Regions from separate parts of the Lysinibacillus sp. FSL P4-0201 genome, predicted to be linked through region 2. Evidence: riboswitches for the same ligand, from Rfam matches in the RefSeq annotation. Region 2 holds a riboswitch; each other region holds the start of a gene.

What was found. A riboswitch is a leader RNA that binds a small molecule or an ion and turns the genes downstream of it on or off. The one in region 2 is predicted to bind lysine.
Region 1: it holds a riboswitch for lysine, as region 2 does, so the genes downstream of both, MKY76_RS16715 (aspartate kinase) here and MKY76_RS01390 (amino acid permease) in region 2, are expected to answer to the same signal.
Region 3: it holds a riboswitch for lysine, as region 2 does, so the genes downstream of both, MKY76_RS11420 (transporter substrate-binding domain-containing protein) here and MKY76_RS01390 (amino acid permease) in region 2, are expected to answer to the same signal.

The regions. Positions count from the first base shown of each region.
Region 1 covers NZ_CP151995.1:3,326,205-3,334,040, reverse strand. The annotation lists gene uvrC (excinuclease ABC subunit UvrC) at 1-1,276, shown strand, start outside; lysine riboswitch at 1,384-1,561, shown strand; gene MKY76_RS16715 (aspartate kinase) at 1,695-2,921, shown strand; gene MKY76_RS16710 (YslB family protein) at 3,020-3,454, opposite strand; gene MKY76_RS16705 (succinate dehydrogenase cytochrome b558 subunit) at 3,727-4,335, shown strand; gene sdhA (succinate dehydrogenase flavoprotein subunit) at 4,402-6,156, shown strand; gene sdhB (succinate dehydrogenase iron-sulfur subunit) at 6,162-6,941, shown strand; gene MKY76_RS16690 (thioesterase family protein) at 7,137-7,601, shown strand; gene MKY76_RS16685 (LuxR C-terminal-related transcriptional regulator) at 7,789-7,836, shown strand, end outside.
Region 2 covers NZ_CP151995.1:284,319-292,154, forward strand. The annotation lists gene MKY76_RS01380 (hypothetical protein) at 1-37, shown strand, start outside; gene MKY76_RS01385 (MFS transporter) at 99-1,307, opposite strand; lysine riboswitch at 1,486-1,662, shown strand; gene MKY76_RS01390 (amino acid permease) at 1,744-3,207, shown strand; gene MKY76_RS01395 (response regulator transcription factor) at 3,358-4,050, shown strand; gene MKY76_RS01400 (sensor histidine kinase) at 4,057-4,992, shown strand; gene MKY76_RS01405 (ABC transporter ATP-binding protein) at 5,123-6,046, shown strand; gene MKY76_RS01410 (ABC transporter permease) at 6,039-6,728, shown strand; gene MKY76_RS01415 (Nramp family divalent metal transporter) at 6,776-7,836, opposite strand, start outside.
Region 3 covers NZ_CP151995.1:2,276,282-2,284,117, reverse strand. The annotation lists gene MKY76_RS11430 (amino acid ABC transporter ATP-binding protein) at 1-175, opposite strand, end outside; gene MKY76_RS11425 (amino acid ABC transporter permease) at 188-913, opposite strand; gene MKY76_RS11420 (transporter substrate-binding domain-containing protein) at 1,084-1,941, opposite strand; lysine riboswitch at 2,061-2,247, opposite strand; gene odhB (2-oxoglutarate dehydrogenase complex dihydrolipoyllysine-residue succinyltransferase) at 2,587-3,849, opposite strand; gene MKY76_RS11410 (2-oxoglutarate dehydrogenase E1 component) at 3,940-6,765, opposite strand; gene MKY76_RS11405 (HAMP domain-containing histidine kinase) at 6,998-7,836, opposite strand, start outside.

The DNA of each region.
Region 1 (7,836 bases), 1.6 Mb from region 2:
GAAGGAAATTGATGGTCAGGTTTATCAAGAAATGATTGAGGATATGACGAAGTTTCTAAATGGTGGTGTGGAGGCAGTCAAAAAAGAGCTTGAAGTTAAAATGCTAGTAGCTGCAGAAAACCTAGAATTTGAGCGAGCGAAGGAATTCCGAGACCAAATTGCCCATATTGATACGGTTATGCAGAAACAAAAAATAGTTTCAAGTGATACTACAAATCGAGATGTATTTGGCTATGCTGTTGAAAAAGGATGGATGTGTGTTCAGGTTTTCTTTGTGCGTCAAGGAAAGCTGATTGAGCGCGATGTCTCAATTTTTCCCATCTATCAAGATGCAGAGGAAGAATTTTTAACATTTGTTGGGCGCTTTTATGAAAAGCCAGAGCATATTAAGCCAAAAGAAATTTTTATTCCACAAGCCATTGATGCAGCTATCTTAACAGAATTATTAGAAATTAAAGTGCTCACACCGAAAAGAGGTCAAAAGAAGGAATTGGTTGAATTAGCTACCAAAAATGCTGAAATTGCTGTGGCAGCTAAATTCCAGCTAATAGAGCGTCAGGAAGAACGTACGATTGGTGCTTGTGAGGCACTTGGTGAAGCAATGGGCATTAGTACACCTTTACGAATTGAAGCTTTTGATAATAGTCATATGCATGGAACGGATGCAGTATCTGCTATGGTTGTTTTCATTGATGGGAAGCCTGCGAAAAAGGAGTACCGAAAATATAAAACGCGTACAGCAGCCAAGCATGATGATTACGGTGCAATGCAGGAGGTTATACGTCGTCGCTATATACGTGTTTTAAAGGAAGGACTACCATTACCAGATTTAGTCTTAATTGATGGTGGTAAGGGACAAATGGAAGTAGCCCGTGAAGTACTAGAAGATGAGCTTGGTCTTGTTATACCGATTGCTGGTTTAGCCAAGGATGATAAGCATAATACATCTCAGCTCTTGTTTGGTGATCCACCAGAAGTGATTAGCTTAAAACGTACAAGTGATGGCTTTTATTTATTACAACGAATTCAAGACGAAGTCCATCGCTTTGCTATTACCTTCTTGCGTCAACAGCATGAGAAGCATGCCATTCAATCTGTATTAGATCATATTGAAGGGGTAGGACCAAAACGAAAGCAACAGCTGCTTAAACATTTCGGTTCAGTCAAAAAAATTCGAGAGGCGAGCGAGCTAGCATTACAGGAGGCTGGGATGCCCGCTAATTTAGCAAGCCAAATTTTTAGCTATTTTCAGCAACAATCATTGTCAAAGGAATAGGCATGTGCTATGGTTATAAATAACATTGTTTTCAATGTTATGGAGAGTCAACTGCGTGACTAGTTTGTTTACGCTAAGGCTTAATGAATTGAATACATTCACTTTAAAGTGATGATAGAGGTGCAAGATTCAAGAGTAACACGATGGAGGATGGACAAGTCCAGAGATATTGTGTGAAAGGGGAGCTTGCCGAAGTACAGTATTGTTGTTCCATTGCCGTACTGGTTTTGCATTTAAGAAATGTAAGACTGTCGATTCTAAACGTTTCGGAGAGCTATCACACATGCGCAAGTTACGATTATTGTACATGTTATAGGCAGCTTTCACGTTATGTGGAGGCTGCCTTTTAGTTTTCTAGAAACGGTTTTACCCCCCATAATTTGGTGAAATACATGAACTGGAAGGGAGAACGAAAGAAATGGCTAAAATCGTGATGAAGTTTGGAGGAGCTGCATTAGCTTCTTCTGAACAAATCCAAGAGGCTGCTAGGAAAGCGATTGCTGAAAAGGACAAAGGATTGGATGTAGTAGTGGTCGTTGCAGCAATGGGACACACTGCGAAAGAGATGAAAATGATGGTACACCAACTAACTGACGATGTGTCGAAAAGAGAATTAGATGCAGTTTTGTCAACTGGCTCTCAATTATCTAGTGCTTTATTTGCCATCGCTTTGCAGGAAGCAGGCTATGAGGCTGTATCTCTAACTGGATGGCAAGCTGGTATACATACGGATGGTATGTATCGACATGCTCGTATCGACTATATAGATATTAGTCGTATGGAAGAACATTTTGCACAGGGACAAATTGTGGTTATTGCTGGAGAACAAGGGATTGACGAAGTGCACAATATCACCACGCTTGGGAAAGGTGGAGCTGAAACAACTGCTGTTGCACTTGCCATAGCGTTGGAAGCGGAGAGAGTAGATATGTATACAAATGTGGACGGTGTTTATACAGCAGATCCACGATATGTTCCCAATGCCCAAAAGCTTCAAGAAATTTCCTATGATGAAATGTTGGAATTATCGAATTTAGGGTCTCATATCATACATCCTCGTGCGGTGGAGTTAGCGAAGAAATTTCAAATGCCTGTTATTATACGTTCAAGTTTAATAGAATCAGTAGGCACTTTATTGAAGGAGGAAGTGGAAATGGAAAAAAATTTAGTCGTTCGTGGTGTTGCATTTGAATCAGATATTATTCGTTTAACAGTGGGGTATGATGCTTTTTCCAATGCTTCATTAGCAGATATATTTACGGTTCTTGCAGAGAACCGTATTAATGTAGATATTATTGTCCAAGCCATTATTGATGGGTTGAAGCCAACTGTATCGTTTTCCATTTTAAAAGAGGAATTTGCGGAAGCATTACGTGTTTTAGAGGATAGTAAATTATCACTTGGATTTAGTTTTGCTGACTTCGAAATTGGACTAGCAAAAGTTTCTATTATTGGTTCAGGCATGGCTTCTAATCCAGGCGTTGCTGCTCGTATGTTTGATCGGTTACGTCGTGAAAATATCCCTGTAAAAATGGTTAGTACTTCTGAAATAAAAGTGTCCGTTGTTGTACCACAGGATGATATGATCCAAGCAGCTAATGCTCTCCATGATGAGTTTAATTTAGAGCAAGCACTTTACATATAATAATAGAAGAAACAGCATTTTATGTAATTGACCGAAATAAAAGGAAGAAAAAAGAAGGATTGTCATCCCATTCTTTAATGGGAAACAATCCTTTTTAATTATTCTGAGGGAATGGTATTCATAATACGTTCTTTAACGTCCCATTTGACTGTAAACATGACGTATTGTTGCTTTTCCCGTTTTTCATTATAGCATTCTGTCAGATAGCCTTTAGCTAGTTGAATTTGCTCTGCTATAAATCCTGCTTCAAGTTTAAAGCTGCGCTGCTTTATTTGAAGAATTTCAGGGTCATTTGTCAACTGGAAAATACGTCCATCTTTTGATTCCTTTATGAGTTCTAATGTACCCCAGCAGGCATCTGCGAAAAATGCGATAAGTTCATCTTGACTTTTACATGGGAACTTTCGAGCAAGCTCTTTACCTGCCCAATAAAGGACGTCATCTTCATGTTTACCGAGTATAGAAGATAGAATATGATCACGAATGATCTCATAGCCAAATGATGAGATTGTAGGAGATGGAGTGTTTAACATTGTTATCCTTCTTTCTTAGAATTTTCTTAAAATTTAACGGTAATAAAGTAATGATAGATTTTTCGAGAAAAAACGACGCATCATGTACTAGATTAGTTCTTTAATAAGCTCTATGAAAAACTCCGAGTTGCCTTGACGCTCGTAGCTCTTGAGAGTACAATAAACATGTCATAATATTGTACCATGATGAAATACACAGTCAATGAAGTATCATTTACAAAATGATGACTTCTTTTGTTGTGCTATTTTAAGTACTAAGGGGGGTAACAGTCTTGTCGAAAGATCGAGAGTTTTTATGGCGTCGCTTACATTCTCTACTTGGGATCATTCCAGTAGGTCTGTTTTTAACGATGCACCTGTTCATTAACTTTACAGCAACAGGCGGGGCAGAAAGTTACAACGATGCTACCGCAGTAATGGAAAAGATTCCATTCCTTATCCTAGTTGAATGGATTGTCATCTATATTCCATTAATGTTCCACGCATTCTATGGTGTCTACATTGCATTCACTGCTACACCAAACACAGGACGTTTCAGCACGTACCGTAACTGGATGTTCTCTTTACAACGTTTTACTGGTGTATTCTTAGTGATATTTATTGCATGGCATATTTTCCAAACTCGTATTCAAAAAGCACTTGGCACACACGTTGATTACGACATGATGGCGAATATTGTTGCTAATCCATTCATGCTTGGATTCTACATTGTTGGTATTTTATCAGCAACTTTCCACTTATCTAACGGTTTATGGGCATTCCTAGTAAGCTGGGGTATTACACAATCTCCTCAGTCTCAAAAGATCGCTACTTACGTAACAAACATTCTTTTCGTAATTCTAAGTGTAGTTGGTGTGGCTGCTATTTTAGCTTTCGTATAATTCAATAGAAGCTACGATAGAGCACATGCAATCATTGCAATTTTTTAAGAGGAGTGAGAAATAATCATGGCGAAAAGCAAAATAATTGTTGTCGGCGGTGGTCTTGCCGGTCTGATGGCAACGATTAAAGCAGCTGAAGTTGGTACTGAAGTTGATTTATTCTCATTAGTTCCTGTAAAACGCTCACACTCTGTTTGTGCGCAAGGCGGAATTAATGGTGCGGTAAATACTAAAGGTGAAGGGGATTCTCCATGGATCCACTTTGATGATACAGTTTATGGTGGGGACTTCCTAGCGAACCAACCACCAGTTAAAGGTATGTGTGATGCAGCACCTGGCATTATCCACTTAATGGACCGTATGGGTGTTATGTTCAACCGTACACCAGAAGGACTTTTAGATTTCCGTCGTTTTGGTGGTACTTTAATGCACCGTACAGCTTTCTCTGGTGCAACAACAGGTCAACAATTACTATATGCGCTAGATGAGCAAGTTCGTTCTCATGAAGTAGCTGGTTTAGTAAATAAATATGAACACTGGGAATTCCTTGGTGTTATTATCGATGAAGACGGCGTTTGTCGTGGTATCGTAGCGCAAGATATGCGTACAGAAGAAATTAAATCATTCCGTGCAGACGCTGTTATTATGGCGACTGGTGGCCCTGGTATTATCTTCGGTAAAACAACAAACTCTGTTATTAACACAGGTTCTGCTGCTTCTATCGTTTATCAACAAGGTGCTTCATATGCGAATGGTGAATTCATTCAAATTCACCCAACAGCGATTCCTGGAGATGACAAAAACCGTCTAATGTCAGAATCAGCTCGTGGCGAAGGTGGTCGTATTTGGACTTATAAAGACGGTAAACCTTGGTACTTCTTAGAAGAGAAATACCCAGCTTATGGTAACTTAGTACCACGTGATATTGCGACACGTGAAATTTTCGACGTTTGTGTAAACCAAAAACTTGGTATCAATGGCGAAAACATGGTATACCTAGATCTTTCACATAAAGATCCACATGAATTGGACGTTAAACTTGGTGGTATCATCGAAATCTACGAAAAATTCGTAGGGGATGACCCACGTAAATTACCAATGAAAATTTTCCCAGCAGTTCACTATTCAATGGGTGGATTATGGGTTGACTACAATCAAATGACTGAAATTCCTGGTCTATTTGCAGCAGGTGAATGTGATTACTCTCAACATGGTGCAAACCGTCTTGGTGCAAACTCATTATTATCTGCTATCTACGGTGGTATGGTTGCAGGACCAAACGCAGTAGACTATGTAAAACACCTTAAAAAGCATGCTGAAGATCTTCCACAAGAGATTTACGATGCTCGTGTAAAAGAGGAACAAGCGAAATGGGATGCTATCATGAAAATGGAAGGCACAGAAAACGCTTACTTACTGCATAAAGAGCTTGGTGAAATGATGACTGCTACAATGACTGTAGTACGTTACAATGATCAGCTTGAAGATACATTGAAAAAACTTGATGAGCTTACTGAGCGTTGGAACAACATCAACATCAATGATACGCAAAAATGGAGCAATCAAGGCGCACACTTTACACGTCAGCTTAAAAATATGTTAGTGCTTGCAAAAGTAATGACAAAAGGTGCACTATTACGTAATGAATCTCGTGGTGCACACTATAAACCTGATTTCCCTAACCGTGATGATGAGAACTTCTTAAAAACAACAATGGCGAAGTTTGACCCAGCTACTGGTAATCCAATCATCACGTACCAAGAAGTCGACGTTTCATTAATCCCACCACGTAAACGCGACTACTCTGCGAAAGGAGACTAAAAGTTATGCAAATCGCAGCTAATACTGGAAGAATGGTCAAAGTGGAAATCTTACGTCAAGATACACAAGGCGGCAATAGCTACTGGCAAAAATTCCAAGTGCCTTACCGTCATGGTATGAACGTAATTTCAATTTTAATGGAAATTCAAAAAAATCCTGTTACTGAAGATGGTGTAAACACATCACCAGTATCATGGGATATGAACTGTTTAGAAGAAGTTTGTGGTGCATGTTCAATGGTGATCAATGGCCGTCCACGTCAATCATGTTCTACACTAGTAGACCAATTGACAGAGCCGATTAAATTGGAGCCAATGAAAACATTCCCTGTTATTCGTGACCTACAAGTTGACCGTGAACGTATGTTCAACGCACTTAAAAAAGTTAAAGCATGGGTACCAATCGATGGTACGTATGATTTAGGTGAAGGTCCACGTATGCCAGAAGGTAAACGTCAATGGGCTTATGAACTATCTAAATGTATGACTTGTGGTGTATGTATGGAAGCATGTCCAAACGTGTCTGAAAAAGCTTCATTCATCGGACCAGCTCCATTATCACAAGTACGTCTTTTCAACACTCACCCAACTGGTGCTATGATTAAAGATGAACGTTTAAATGCAATTATGGGTGATGGTGGCCTTGCAAACTGTGGTAACTCTCAAAACTGTGTTGCTGCATGTCCAAAAGGTATTCCTTTAACAACATCCATCGCTTCATTAAACCGTGCAACTACAGTGCAAATGTTCCGTAACTTCTTCGGTTCTGACCACTACGTAGACTAATATACGGACAAGCTGAACTCCCTTACACGAAGTGTAAGGGAGTTTTTTATAGTTATAGAAATGAAATTTATCAAGTTGTTTATTTACATTTTTTCTATGATAATATAGCATTTTCTTTTATAATGAATATATATTCATTTTGTTTGCCGTTGATTGATAAAAGACGTGCAATTACATGACAGGGGGTGGTATATCATGAAGGCAAATTATATCGATAATTTTCAAGAGTGGGAAAAGGGTTTTTCATTTTTTAGCGAGGTACGAGTGCGATTTTCAGAAACAGACATGTATGGTCATATGAACAATACGATTAGCTTTACATATTTTGAGCAAGCAAGAATTGATTACTTCAGACATTTAGGAATTTTAATGCCCCCAGTTGGAGAAGAGAATGTGAAATCTATACCTATTGTAGCCGATTTACAATGCGATTATGTAAAGCAGGTTTTCTTTGATGACGTACTACGAATCTATACAAAAATCGCGCAAGTTGGGAATTCGTCGATGGACATTCACTATCTAGCAAAAAATCAAAAGGACGAAATCTGTTTCACTGGTCGTGGAACAATTGTACAAATGGATCCTCGTACAGGTAAAAGTGTGCCGATTTCAGAGGAAGAAAAAACGAAATTCATTCAGTTGGCCATTCTGCCTCACTAGTTCAATATATAAGTATATGTAAATTTATTGAAATAGTAGGTTTTGCTTTTTACGTAAAATTTATGAATGTAACAATGTAATTTTCGAAATTTTTAAGGAAACATAGAATAATCATGCAAATAGCCGTCACCGCTTCCTGCCCCTTAACATAAGTTACAATACGTGCGGGGGAGGAGGGTGTAACTGAATGAATGGCTCTCATCATCGTTCTCTTTTAACAAACCGAGAACGTGAA
Region 2 (7,836 bases):
ATTGCTAACATTACTCCGCAATCCGACAATTAAGTAATGTTTAAACACTATAGAAATAGAGCAGATGGAGGAATCTAATCCACCTGCTTTATTTAATTTTAATGCACATACTCATCCTTAGAGGCTCTCATTGAGCAAAAGAAGAGTAACATTGCTACAACGACAAAGAGCCATCCCGCAATATTCCAGCCACCAAATAAATCATGCAAGTAGCCAAAAAGAATAGGACCGATTGCGGCAAATAAATAACCCAAAGATTGTGCAAAGCCTGATAAATCTGCTGCTTCAAATGCAGTACGAGTCCGGAGAGTGAAGAACATCATTGCTAGGGCGAATGAAGAACCACCTGCTAACCCTAGAAGAACCATCCACAGTACCCCAAGACTTGTCCATTCCATGACAACCCCAACAAAGCCTACTAAATAGAAGGATGTAAACATCAATACAAGTGGGCGTTGAGAAGTCATTTTACCAGCAATAATAGGCACTGCTAAGGCCATTGGTACTTGTGAGAATTGCATGATTGAAAACATCCAGCCAGCTTTATCAGGTGCTAAACCTTGAGCAATATAGATCTCAGGTATCCAAGCTGCTGTTGTGTAGAATAATAAAGATTGTAAACCCATTGCCCCTGTGACAGCCCAAGTAACAGGTGATTTCCATAAAGGTGTACTGGTCTTCTTAGATGTAGTAACTGGTTCCGGTTTATTTGATTTTAGTTGAGGTATCCAAATTAAGATTGTAATTAGAACGAGTATGAGTGCAATGGAAAGTGCACCTTGCCAGCCTAACGATGAATTAGCTATCGGATAGCTAATACCAGCACCAAGGCCAGCAGTAAAATTCATGGACATGGTGAAAAACGCCATTAATAAACCCACATGATAGGGAAATTTCAACTTCAGTAATCCTGGAATTAGTACATTTCCAAAAGAAATGGCTACGCCAATTAACACAGTACCCAATAGAAGTAATTCTGTAGTACCAAGTGAACGTAGGACAATTCCTAAAGCCAAGAGAAAAGTGGATAAAAATAATGTTAGCTCAAGCCCTAGTTTGCGTGCTACAACTGGTGCAAATGGAGATATAACAGCAAAAGCCAGCAATGGTATCGTTGTTAGAAAGCCTGCCAAAACATTAGATATTCCAAGATCTTCACGGATAAAGGATATAATTGGGCCAACAACAGTTAGTGGCATTCGTAATGTAGAGGCTATAAAGATAACTCCAAAGACTAAAAGTAAGGTTGTTCCTTTCCAGCTAATTTTTTTACTTGGAAAACTAGTGGAATGATCATTTGTAGTCAAAATAAAATCCCCCCTAATAATAACCATTCTAATTGAACTACTATAACACTTTATCACACTATTAAAAATAGTAGAAGATTCATAAAATACAGAACATTTGTGGTTGTATTGAAATGTCTATGGTCTTATGTTAGTATAATAAACATCATAAATTTAATAATTATATGCCTCATGTTTGTATTGAGGTAGAGGTCGCGATATTTATAAGTATGCTAATTGAAATGACAAGCATTGATGAAATTAGTTGAAAGGAAATATTGCCGAAGTGTGAGGGGACTTGAAAACCTCATGCTGGGGCTGTCTCCGAAAGGAACAGAACTGTCACGTTTGCACAACGTGTTGAGCTATCATGTAGGAAAACTGAGGATTAACGTAGCCATCACAGTGTATATGTGATGGCATTTTTTTGCCTCATAAATAGGAAGGAAGCTATATCGTGAGTGAAATAAAAGTAAATCAGCTCGGACATAAAGCGCCGAAGCTGAAAAAAGAATTAAAAAGCCGTCATATTACAATGATTTCTTTAGGCGGTACAATTGGTACGGGGCTATTTTTAGCCAGTGGAGGTGCAATTGCTCAGGCAGGGCCTGGAGGAGCATTGCTTGCCTATGCTTTAATCGGTATTATGGTGTATTTTTTAATGACAAGCTTAGGGGAAATGGCTGCCTATATGCCATCCTCAGGTTCATTTAGTACGTATGCAACCAAATTTGTAGATCCTGCTTTGGGCTTTGCATTAGGCTGGAACTACTGGTATAACTGGGCAATCACCATTGCTGCCGAAATTGCTGCTGTGTCATTAATTATGAAATATTGGTTCCCAGATAGCTCATCAGCACTTTGGACAGTATTATTTATTGCTGTTGTATTGACGTTTAATTTACTATCCGTAAAAAGTTATGGTGAAAGTGAATATTGGTTTGCCATGATTAAAGTAGCAACGGTTATTGTTTTTATTATCATTAGCTTACTAATGATTTTTGGTATTTTAGGTGGGCAGGCTCCTGTAGGTTTCACTAATTTCTTTGTTAGTGATGGGCCATTCCATGGTGGCTTCCTTGCTACATTTGGTATTTTCCTAGCTGCAGGATTTTCATTCCAAGGGACAGAATTACTAGGAATTACAGCTGGTGAAACAGATGATCCTGGTAAAAATATTCCGAAGGCTGTTAAATCTGTATTTTGGCGTATTCTTTTGTTCTATATTTTAGCGATTGGTGCAATTGGGATGTTAATTCCATTTACAGACGAACGTTTATTATCAGAAGATATCGCAGTATCACCGTTTACACTAGTGTTTGACCGCCTAGGTATTGCCTTTGCTGCTTCATTAATGAATGCCATTATTTTAACGGCTATGCTGTCAGCAGGAAATTCAGGACTATATGCATCTTCTCGTATGTTATGGCAATTAGCAGTGGATGGACATGCACCTAAATTTTTTGCAAAGCTAAGTCGTAGAGGTATTCCGATTTATGCACTTATGGCAACATTAGCTGTAGGCTGCTTAGCATTTTTGGCATCCTTCTTTGGCGATGGAGTGGTTTATATCTGGCTATTAAATGCTTCTGGAATGTCTGGCTTTATTGCATGGCTAGGTATTGCGTTTAGTCATTATCGTTTCCGCCGAGCGTTTGATGCACAAGGCTTAGATCCAAAGTTATTACCTTATAAAGCCAAATTATATCCGTTTGGACCATTATTTGCTTTTACAGTTTGTATGATCGTAGTCATTGGACAAAATTACACAGCCTTTACAGGCGATAAGATTGATTGGTACGGTATCCTTGTTTCGTATATTGGGATTCCATTATTTTTAGCATTATGGTTTGGCTATAAATTAAAGCACAAAACAAAAATGCTTCCACTTGAAGATTGTGATTTAAAAGTTGAAGATTAAATAATAGAGCTGTTCTATAAACCAAAGAGTGATGGTTTATGGAGCAGCTCTTTTTTCAACACTCATAAACAAATCTCTAATGATACATCATAAATATGGTAATGTAATATACATATGGAAATTGGGTTTTGATAGGAGAGGTGCATCATAGTGCAAAAGCATATTTTACTTGTAGAAGACGATGAAGCCATTCGTGAAATGGTTTCTAATTACTTAACGATGGAAGGTTTCCATGTCACAACAGTGACTAATGGCGAAGAGGCATTACAAAATTGTTTGCAAAATATCTTTGATTTGGTCATCTTAGATATTATGATACCTAAATTAAATGGATTGGAAGTATTAAAGATTATTAGAGAGCAGGCAGCACTTCCTATCATTATTATGTCTGCAAAAGACAGTGATGTTGATAAAGCATTGGGCTTAGGATTAGGGGCAGATGATTATATTGCTAAACCCTTTTCTATGCTGGAATTTTCAGCACGTGTAAAGGCTGTTATCAGAAGAGCTACGAAATACTCTAGTCAAGCTGAACAAAAGCAAGAGGTCCTTGAAATTGATAATTTAAAGATAGATATCGTTAATTTCTCAATAACAAAGAGCGGACAAGAGATAAAGCTGACATCAAAGGAATTTTCCATTTTAAAATTGTTTGTGACAAATCGTCACAGAGTTTTTACCAAAGAGCAAATTTATCAGACGATATGGAAAGATGCCTATTATGGAGATGAAAATATTATAAATGTACATATCAGAAGACTCCGTGAAAAAATAGAAGATGATCCGTCACATCCTCACTATATTAAAACCCTATGGGGAATCGGCTATAAATTTGAAGGGTAAAAATATATGATATTTCTATTATTATTAATCATTGTATTGCTAATCGGCATTCTTATTTTTCAATGGAAAATCAAGAAGGAACAAGAACGTGCTATCCAATATATTCATCGAAAACTACACGTAATTGTGAATGAACAGATGTATGAAAAGATTCTAGTAACAACTACAAATTCAGAAATTCAACAGTTACTTATTACACTGAATACTTTGCTAGATCAACATCAAAAAATTCAGGCTACACATCGTAAAATGGAAAATTCCATGAAAAAGATGTTGGCCAATATTTCACATGATCTTAAAACGCCTTTAACCGTTGTACTTGGCTATATTGAAATGCTTCAACTTCAAAACGGGATTAGTGACGAGGAACAGCAACGTTTACTTACGGGTGTACATGCTAAAACATTAGAAGTATTAAAAATTATTCATACATTTTTTGACTTGGCAAAATTAGAGGCTGGGGACACAGATTATCCAATCACTAAAATCAATGTCAGTGAAATATGCCGAAAAAATGTTTTGTCTTTTTACGATTTGGTTACTTCATTGGGATTAGATATTAAAATTGATATCCCTGAAAGCTCCATATATGCACTTGGTAATGAAGAAGCATTAAATAGAGTGCTAAACAATCTACTGTCTAATGCTATTGCATATGGAGCAGATGGCAATGTAATTGGAATTACTATAAGAAACGATGAAGCCAATATTGATATTGATGTGTGGGATTGTGGCAAGGGCATTGATGAATACCATATCGATCGCGTTTTTGAAAGGATGTATACACTTGAGGATTCTCGAAATAAATCTTTCCAAGGTAGCGGTCTGGGACTAACGATTACAAAGCGGCTTGTAGAAATAATGAATGGCTCGATCCGTTTATCGAGTATTCCCTATGAAAAAACTATTTTTACGATTTCGTTAAAGCGAATGATGTATTGAATCCATTATGCTTGTAGAGCTTTAATGCTTTGCAGGCTTTTTTACTTAAGAAATTTGTAAGAATGCAGTAATAAAATAGAGAGTTTCATTTTTTATAATGAAACTAGTCACAATTGAGGGAGAGAATTACATGACATACATTGTAAAAACAAATCAGCTTACGAAAGTGTACGATGGAAAGGAAGTTGTTTCTGCTGTCAATATGAACGTTAAGAAAGGTGAGATTTATGGATTTTTAGGTCCTAATGGTGCGGGTAAAACGACTGTTATGAAGATGCTAACTAATCTTACGAAACCTACAAGTGGGGATGTAGAAATTTTGGGGGCGAAATTGACGGACAAATCCTATGAAATACTAAAAAGAATGGGGACAATTATTGAATATCCTATTTTTTATGAAAAATTAACGGCTAGAGAGACCCTGGAATTACATTGTGAATACATGGGTTATTATGATAAGAAAGAAATTGCACATGTTCTTAATTTAGTAAAGTTATCGAATACAGAGAATAAGCAGGTTAAAGATTTTTCTCTGGGGATGAAGCAAAGATTAGGCATCGCAAGGGCCATTATTACAAAGCCAGAGTTACTTATATTAGACGAACCAATTAATGGATTGGACCCAGTAGGGATAAAGGAGTTAAGAGAGCTTTTCAAGATGCTTTGTAAGGAGTACGGCATAACTATTATTATCTCTAGTCATATTCTAGCTGAAATAGAACAATTGGTCGATACAATAGGTGTTATTAAGAATGGAAGGCTTATCACTGAGGTAGCAATGGATACTATTAATCGTGATCAGGTCAATTATACGGAAGTGATCGTAAGTGATGGGAAAAAGGCAGCGTTTATTATTGAAACCGAATTAAACATTACGAATTTTAAGCTGATGGATGATAACTCTATACGTATATACGACTCAACAGTATCCCAACAAAGCCTATCGAGAGCATTAATTGAACATGACGTTGAGATTGAAGAGATTAGTAAAAAAACTAGTTCATTAGAGGATTATTTCTTAAAGCTAATCAATGGAGGTGTTGTCCATGCTTAATTTAATGCGTTTAGAAATGAAAAAATTTCATTTAGGTTCATATGTTAAAGGAGCCATTATCGCTAATTTTGTTATTCTTGGTTTTTTGTTTATGATTTTATTTATTTCTAAAGTGGAAGGAGATCCAGGGCTTGAAAATTATGAGGTTGCATTCAGTGTTATTGATTCATTTGTAAGAGCAGTTTTTATGATTTTTGCTTCTACGTTAATAGCTAAGTTAATCATCGGAGAATATAAATTTAAAACCATTACATTAGCCTTTATGTATCCTATAAGTAGAAAGAAATTAATGGTCGCAAAGCTTGCTATTGTCATGCTATTTACTTTCAGTATGATCATTATCTCCAATGCTCTTATTACAACCATTTTTTGTATCATAAGCGATCGATATGAATTAATTCCTGATGTACTATCTAGTTCTTTAATTATCCAGCAAATACCTTCTGTATTGATGAATGCGATTGCTGCCTCAGGTATAGCTTTAATCCCATTGTATTTCGGGATGAGAAAATACTCTATACCGACAACTATCATTTCATCTATTATAATTGTGTCTGTAACTTCGTCAAATTCAGGTAACTTTACTTTAAACGATATTATTATTATTCCAATTACTTTAGCAATCGTGGGTCTTGGTATTGCTTATTTAGCCATTAGAAATATCGAAAAGGTGGATGTTTAATCAAAAAGATACCAGGTGCTCATTGCTATAGAGTACCTGGCTTTTTGTTATCCAAAAATTGTTTCCCACAGTAAGTAAATATTTAACGTAACAACAACGACTACGACAAACCAACCTAAAACAGTTGTAATACGGTGATTAACTAGGCTTCCCATAATGTCTCGTTTACTTGTAAACATAACAAGAGGGACAAGTGCAAAGGCAATACCAAATGATAAAACAACTTGACTAAGAACGAGAGCATAGGTAGCATTCACACCAGAGGCAATGATTGCAAGTGGTGGCACCATGGTAATCGCTCTACGTAAATAAAGAGGTATTTTTCTTTGAATGAAGCCTTGCATCACTACGTCACCAGCTAAAGTCCCTACAGAGGAGCTAGCAAGCCCTGCAATAAGTAAACCAAGACCAAAGGAAATGGCAGCCATTGGGCCGAGCGCAACTTTTAAGCCATTATAGGCAACATCTAAATCTTCAACTACAACACCTTGGGTATGGAATACGGCTGCGGCAATGATGAGCATGCTCATATTGATGGCACCAGCAATAATCATAGCGATGATAATATCGATAAATTCAAAACGGAAAATACGTTTTTTTTCTGCCTCATTTCGACCAATAATACGACTTTGAGTTAAAGAAGAATGTAAGTAAATAGCATGAGGCATAACGGTTGCACCTAAAATACCTGTTGCTAATAATAGTGAATCTACACCTTCAAATTGTGGTGTGAACATGCCAATCGCCACATCGCCCCATGCTGGCTGCGCTAAAAATGTTTGGAAGGCAAATGCCAATACAACAATTAAAACCATTCCAGAAATACCTGCTTCAAAGGCTCTAAATCCTCTTCTTTGCAACTCTAAAATAGCGAATGAACCTACTGCTGTAATCAATGCGGCGGGAAGCATTGGGATATTAAAAAGTAAATAAAGCCCTAATGCTGCTCCGATAAATTCCGCGAGGTCTGTGGCAATGATGACCAATTCTGCCTGTATCCATAAAAAGATAGATGTTTTTTTAGAAAAATGCTCGCGTGCGACTTCAGGTAAATTTTTTCCTGTCGCAATCCCAAGCTTGGCAGACAGGGACTGAATTAACACGGCCA
Region 3 (7,836 bases), 2.0 Mb from region 2:
GACCGCCACTTGGCGTTTCTAATAAATTTATGCAACGAAGCAATGTGGATTTACCAGAGCCAGAGGAGCCAATTAAACAAACTACCTCCCCTTTTTCCACTTGGAAATTCACATCTTTTAACACTTGGTTACGTCCAAATGATTTACTTAAATGCTCGATTTTAATGACTGCCATTTGTGCGTCCCCCTATACGGCTTCTTTTTGTTCTTTTTGATAGGCATCAGGACCATCTAGACGTTTTTCAACATACAGAAGGATGCGAGATGCGGTAAATGTCATGATGAAATAAAGAACACATGCAACGAAGAATGATTCGAAATAACGGAAGTTGTTACCCGAAATTGATTTTGTTTGGAAGAATAATTCCGTTACTCCAATGACATTTAATACGGCTGTATCTTTAATATTCATGATTAATTGGTTACCTGTCGCTGGTAAAACATTACGCGCTACTTGTGGTAAGACAACATGAAGCATAATTTGGAAGTGATTCATGCCAATTGCTGATGCTGCCTCGTATTGACCATTATCAATGGATACAATACCGCCACGAACAATTTCTGCCATATATGCCCCAGTATTGAGGGAAACGACTAAAATACCTGCTGTAATAAAGTGCATATCGATACCGAATGCGATATCTAATCCGTAGTAGACAACCATAGCTTGTACAATCATTGGTGTACCACGGAAAAATTCAACATAGCATGTTAGTATAAAATTAATGAGCTTTAAGCTATAAAATTTCACACCTTTTTTACGAACTGGAATCGTATGCATAATTCCGATGAAAAATCCGATAAATGCACCAATAATTGTACTAATACTCGAAATCAGTAACGTATAATACGCACCTCGTAAAAACATTTGCCAGTTGTTTTCAATAATTGAAAGTATCCATTCAAGACTCATGATGTTCCTCCTAACAATGTCATCTTGCTCGCTTATTTCTTTTGTGTCCTAGCTCTTTCTACCATTCTATGATTTGTCACGCTAGGACATTATCATTATGTAGAGAGGTTCTCATTTTGATAATGATGAAATGATCATGCACGGACTAATTGCTAGTCCGTGCCATGTCATTATTGTGCTGCGGGTTGTTGAGAAATAGCTTCTTCCATAATCGCTTGACGATCATCTTCTGAAATGCCTTTTAGGATTTCATTGATTTTTTCACGATTTGCATCATCTTTACGTAAGCCTACAGCAATTGAAGTATTTGATAGGTCTGTATCAAAGCCTTCTTCAAATGCTACATATGTGAATTTATCGTTGGCAGCAGAAGCGGAAATGCCCTCTGGACGTTCAGCTACATAGCCATCAATTTTACCTGCTTCTAACGCCACACGCATTGCTGGGAAGCTCTCCATTGCTGTTTGCTTTTCTACGCCTTTAATTTGATCGATAACTGTGTAGTTTGATGTATTTAATTGTGATGTAATTTTAGCACCTGAGAAGTCTTGAATCGATTTTGCGCCTTCATATTTGCTACCTTTTTTAATAACCATAACAAAATCCGAAGTATAATAGTTTTCTGTAAAATCAATTGTTTTCTTACGTTCTTCTGTTGGTGACATACCTGCAATAATTGCATCAATTTTGTTTGATTGTAGCGCTGGAACTAAACCGTCCCACTCCATTTTAACAATGACTAACTCTTTGCCTAGACCTTCGGCAATTTTCTTTGCCATTTGTACATCATAGCCACCAGCGTACTCTGCATTATCCGCAATTTTCACTGCGCCATTTGCATCGTCTTGCTGTGTCCAGTTGAACGGTGGGTAGCCAGCCTCCATTCCAATTCGGAATTCACCGCCGCCTTCTTCTTTGTCAGTTCCAGCATCACTTGAACCGCCCTCTTTTTTGTCACTTGTGCCACATGCAGCTAGCACAATTGCCGTCATGATAGAGATCATTACTAACAACCATTTTCTTTTCATGAAAAACTCCCCTTTTCTGTAAAAAAATAAGACAACTGTACTAAAAAAGACCTAAGTTTACTGAACTTAGGTCTTACCTTTTATGACAGTTGCCCAAATCCTCACTATAATTTCCATGTTTCCGAGATAGCACAACCTAGTAAATCTGGAAATCCATTTACTAGGACAGTCCTGCACTTATTCACTGCAGACCCAGTATAAAAGTACGAGCTCCTTTTATACTTCGGCGATATTTCCTTCTTCATTGCGTCTTCGCTTGCTTTTACTCAACAATGAACTAATAAATACCGCGCCTCTACCTCACTGGTAACAATTCGTGAGGTTTGTTTATTTAATTGATATTTAGATACTACTATAAAACTAATATGTTCGTCAAGACGATTTTAACATTTTTCTGACTAATGACAATATTAGGATATTGTGCGTTCTGCTTCCACTTTAAATCGTTGAACTTTTGTTGATATTTCTGAAAATTACAACAAAAATTTATTATAGAGTATGTTCTATATGTGAGAAAAGTTTCGTTTTTTCTTTCTTTGCTCCTCTAAACGATGTAACATTCGCACTCTTTCAAGCATAGAATCGGTCAGTACCTTTCGTCATACAAAAAACCCTGCTGAACATTGTTCGCAGGGTTTAATGGGATTATGAATTTAATAATAAATCTTCAGGATTTTCGATTAATTCTTTAACTGTTTTTAAGAATCCTACAGAATCTTTACCATCGATGATACGGTGATCGTATGAAAGTGCTACATACATCATTGGACGGATTTGAACTTCACCATTTACTGCAACTGGACGGTTTACAATTGAGTGCATACCTAAAATACCAGCTTGCGTACCGTTCATAATTGGTGTTGACATTAATGAACCGAATACACCACCATTTGTGATTGTGAATGATCCACCAGCCATGTCATTTAAGCCTAATTTTTTATCACGAGCTTTTGTCGCTAAGTTAGCAATATCTTTTTCGATTTCTGCAAAGTTTTTGCTATTTGCATCGCGTACAACTGGTACGACTAAACCTTCTTCAGTCGATACAGCAATACCGATATCAAAGAAGTTATTTAAATGAATTTCATCGCCAGAGATTTGAGCGTTTACGTATGGGTATTTTTTCAGTGCTGCAACAACAGCTTTAGTGAAGAATGACATGAAACCAAGTTTGATGTCGTTTGCTTTTACAAACTCTTCTTGTTTACGTTTACGAAGTGCCATGATGTTTGTCATGTCAATTTCGTTGAATGTTGTTAACATTGCTGTTGATTGTTTAACTTCTAATAAACGTTTTGCAATTGTTTGGCGACGACGGCTCATTTTTTCAATTGTTACACGGTCAGAATTAGCTGCTGGTGTGAATACTACTGGGCCACCTGAAGTTGCTACGGATGTAGGTGCTGCTGCTGGTGCTACAGCTGGTGCTGTACCATGAGCTGCTACATCTTGTACACGTACACGTCCTTGTGGATCTACTGGAGATACCGCTGCAAGGTCAATACCTTTTTCACGTGCAAGACGACGTGCTGCTGGAGATGCAACTACACGCTCACCAGAAGTTTCTTCTACTACTGGAGCTGCTGCAACTGGTGCAGGTGCTGCTTGTGGCGCTGCTGGTGCAGGTGCTGCCTCAGTTGGTGCTGCCGCTGCTGGAGCTGCTGCTGCGCCTTCGCCTGCTTCTACTACTGCGATAACTTGACCAACTAGTACAGTATCGCCTTCTTCAGCTAAAATTTGTGTTAATACACCTGCTTCTTCAGAAATGATCTCAGCGTTTACTTTATCTGTTTCAAGTTCAACGATGAATTCACCTTTTTCAACGCGATCGCCCACTTTTTTTACCCACTGTGCGATACTACCTTCTGTAATCGATTCTGCTAATTCAGGGACTTTAATTTCAGCCACTTTCATTTCCTCCTTTGATTAACGTGCATGACGCACATAGAAGGGCTACTGCTTAAGGGCAAGTAGCCCGGTTTCAAAAATTGATATATGTTATTTAACCTTTACTGGCTCAGCAACCGCATCTTCAATAAGAGCTGCTTGTGCTGCTTTATGAGAATCTGCATCCCCTTCAGAAGTTGAGCTCATTGCAGGACGGCCTACATAGCGAAGTTTTTTACCTTCTGAAAGTTCATATAATGTTTCTAATGCATAATTCCATGAGCCTTGGTTTTTAGGTTCTTCTTGTACCCAAACAATCTCTTTTGCATTAGGATACTTAGCAATGATACCAGCTACTTGCTCTTTTGGGAATGGGTAAAGTTGTTCTACACGAATAATGTGTAGGTGATCGAAGCCTTCGCCGTCTTTCACGCGCTCTGCTAAGTCAATCATCACTTTACCTGTACCTAAAACGATACGCTCTACAGCTTCTGGTTTAGCCCCTAAGCCTGGTTGTTCAATCACTTCTTGGAATGAACCATTTGCTAATTGCTCAGCATTCGCCGCAGCTAATGGGTGACGTAATAATGATTTTGGTGATACGACTACAAGTGGACGTACCCCTTCTGTACCTAATAATGCTGCTTGACGGCGTAATAAGTGGTAGTAGTTTCCTGCATTTGAACAGTTCGCTACAAACCAGTTATTTTCAGCTGACATTTGTAAATAGCGTTCCATACGGCTTGAAGAGTGCTCTGGACCTTGACCTTCATAACCATGAGGTAAAAGGATAACTAGACCAGATTTTTGACCCCATTTTGAGCGTGCCCCTGAAATAAAGTTATCAAACATCACTTGTGCCATATTCGCAAAGTCACCGAATTGTGCTTCCCATACTGTTAGTACATGGCTATTTTCTAGGTTGTAACCATACTCAAAGCCTACCACCCCAGCTTCAGTCAGCGGAGAGTTGTGTACTGTAAAGGATGCGTTCGCACCAGAAATATGGTGTAGTGGTGTGAAGACATTGCCATTGTTTTTATCATGCAGTACTAAGTGACGTTGAGAGAATGTACCACGTTGTGCATCTTGACCTGTAAAGCGTACTGGTGTGCCATCTTGAATAATCGTTGCATACGCTAAAGTTTCAGCATGACCCCAGTCAACTTTTGCAGACGCATAAGCATCACGGCGTTTTTCTAAGATTTTACCAAGCTTTTTCTGTGGTTCGAAGTTTTCTTCAAACACTAAAAGTTCTTCATTGATTTTTTCTAAACGTTCCGCACCTACTGCTGTATCAATTTGTGGGAACTCTACTTTTAATTCTTCTGGCATTTCTAAATGATGATGATCATCTTTTTCTGCCATTTCTTTGACGTGGTCATAGGCTGCTTGCATTTCTGCATAGATAGCTGTATCTAGTGCAGCTACATCATCAGCAGTTACAAGACCTTCTGCCACTAATTGTGCACCATATAATGCACGCACTGTTTCATGTTTAGACACTAATTTGTATGTTTCTGGGTTTGTCACTGTTGGGTCATCTGTTTCATTATGACCATGGCGACGGTAACCTACTAAGTCCACAATAATGTCTTTGCCAAATGTTTGACGGTAGTTTGCCGCAAAACGTCCAACTTGCACTACTGCCTCTGGGCTATCTGCGTTAACATGGATTACTGGTACTTCATAGCCTTTTGCAGGGTCAGAAGAATACACAGAAGAACGAGAATCATAATGTTCTGTTGTGAATCCAATCATATTGTTTGCGATAATATGGATTGTTCCACCTGTTGTAAAGCCTTCTGTTTTAGCGAAGTTTAACACTTCTGTTACAATCCCTTGACCTGGGAATGCAGCATCACCGTGTACAAGAATGCCTAAGCCCTTTGTACGGTCAAAAATAGGTTGCCCTGGTTTAGATGTATCATCTTGTGTTGCACGAGTAGCACCAAGTACTACTGGATTGCCCACTTCTAAGTGAGATGGGTTGTAAGCCAATTTCACATTCATACCGGATTCACGGTTGTAAGAAGCACCCATGTGGTATTTCACATCACCTGTCCAACCTTTTGTAATTTCAAGGCGGCCATGCTCTGGCATAAATAAATCATTGGAAACATGTGCAAAATCAGAGAACATCATGTCATAAGGTTTATTTAAAATGTGTGTTAAAACGTTTAAGCGACCACGGTGTGCCATACCAATACGTACGTTTTCCACATTTTTTGCTTCTGCCGTTTTAATAATTTCATCAAATAGAACGATTTGCGTATCTAAGCCCTCACCAGAGAAACGCTTTTGTCCTACAAAAGTTTTATGAATAAATTTCTCGAAATTTTCAACGCGAGTTAAACGATCTAACAAGGCTTTCTTCTCATCCGCAGATAATGCTTGTTTGAATGAGCCTGATTCGATTTGCGCTTGAATCCAATCACGTTCTTCAGTAGCTACTACGTGACCATATTCAAATGCTACTTTATCTGTATAAATAGCTTTTAAATAGTCGATTGCATCCTTACCATTTTTCACGTTTGCTGGCACATCTTTGAAGAAGATTGCTGCAGGAATTTCAGCTAAATCTGCAGCGCTTAAGTTGAACGCGCTTTCTTCAATTTGAGCTGTTTGTAGTTCACGGTTTTTCAGAGGATAGATATCTGCTGCTAAATGACCGCGTGAACGAATTGCATCTGCTAGTTTTACAGCGGCTAACACTTTTTTGTAATCGCCAGCAGGAGCCGCTGCTGTATGACTAGCTACAGCTACTTCACCTTCTACTACTACTGGTGCACCAAATTGTTGGAATAAAGAAACTAACTCCGGTTCTACTTCTTCAGGAGACTGTAAGAATAAGTCGTATTGCTCCATCACATATCCTAGGTTAGGACCAGAGAAAGCTGACCATGGAGAACTTACAGTTGTAACGTTGTTCGACATGAAAAATGACCTCCAAATTTTGCCTTTCGGCAGTTCCATTAATTAAATTGCAATTAATTATATAATATTTAGCCGTTCTTTAAAAGAATGTTTCTCACTACTTTTCCATATTTTAAAGAACGTTTTTTCCATCTCAATCTTACTACTCTTCACAAAAAATACAACTCTTTTTAGCAAATTAAGCAATTTTTTTCGCAAAGGATAGAATAATGAAATAAAGCGTGTATTTTTCTTAATATTTTAGCGGGATTTTCAGCGAGAAAACGGTTCCAATATTAACCTCACTCTTGACTTCTACTGTGGCATTGTATTTTTCAAGTAACATCTTCGAAATACTAAGCCCTAAGCCTGTTCCACCAATTTGGCGATTTCTTGCTTCATCCACTCGATAAAAACGATCAAAGATAAACGGAATATTGTCTTGTGCTATTCCTATACCATTATCAGTAATTTCTAAACATGCATAATTTCCAGCAACAGAAATAGAAATTTGTATCTCAGGAATTTTTTCACAATAACGAATGGCATTCTCTATTATATTACGAACGATTTGACTTAGTGCATTTTCGGTGATAAATAACGGACCAATTTCACCATGTTTCGACAGCGATATTCGCGCTTGTGGATGAACAAGCTTTACCTCATCCATCACTGCTTCGATGACCACTAATGCATTAGCCTCACTTGTTTCATCTTTTTCCTCACGCCGTGCAAGTTCTAATAATTCCTCAATCATTTTGCGCATACGAGCAATTTCTGTTAAGGAGGTATCAATGGATTCCTCTAATATGGCAGGATCATGTTTGCCCCATCTTTTTAAAAGAGAAAGATGCCCTTCAATTGCTTGAATCGGTGTACGCAGCTCATGAGAAGCATCGGCGACAAATTGCTGCTGCTGGGTAAATGAGATTTGCAGCTCGTTCATCATGGCATTATACATCTTCAGTAAATCACCAATTTCGTCATGTGATGTATAGGTTAGCTGTATAGGCTCCTTAAATCCTTGATCCATCACAGTTTTCATGGATGCACGCAATTCGTGTAGTGGCTTCATTAAATAGTTCGCTAGAT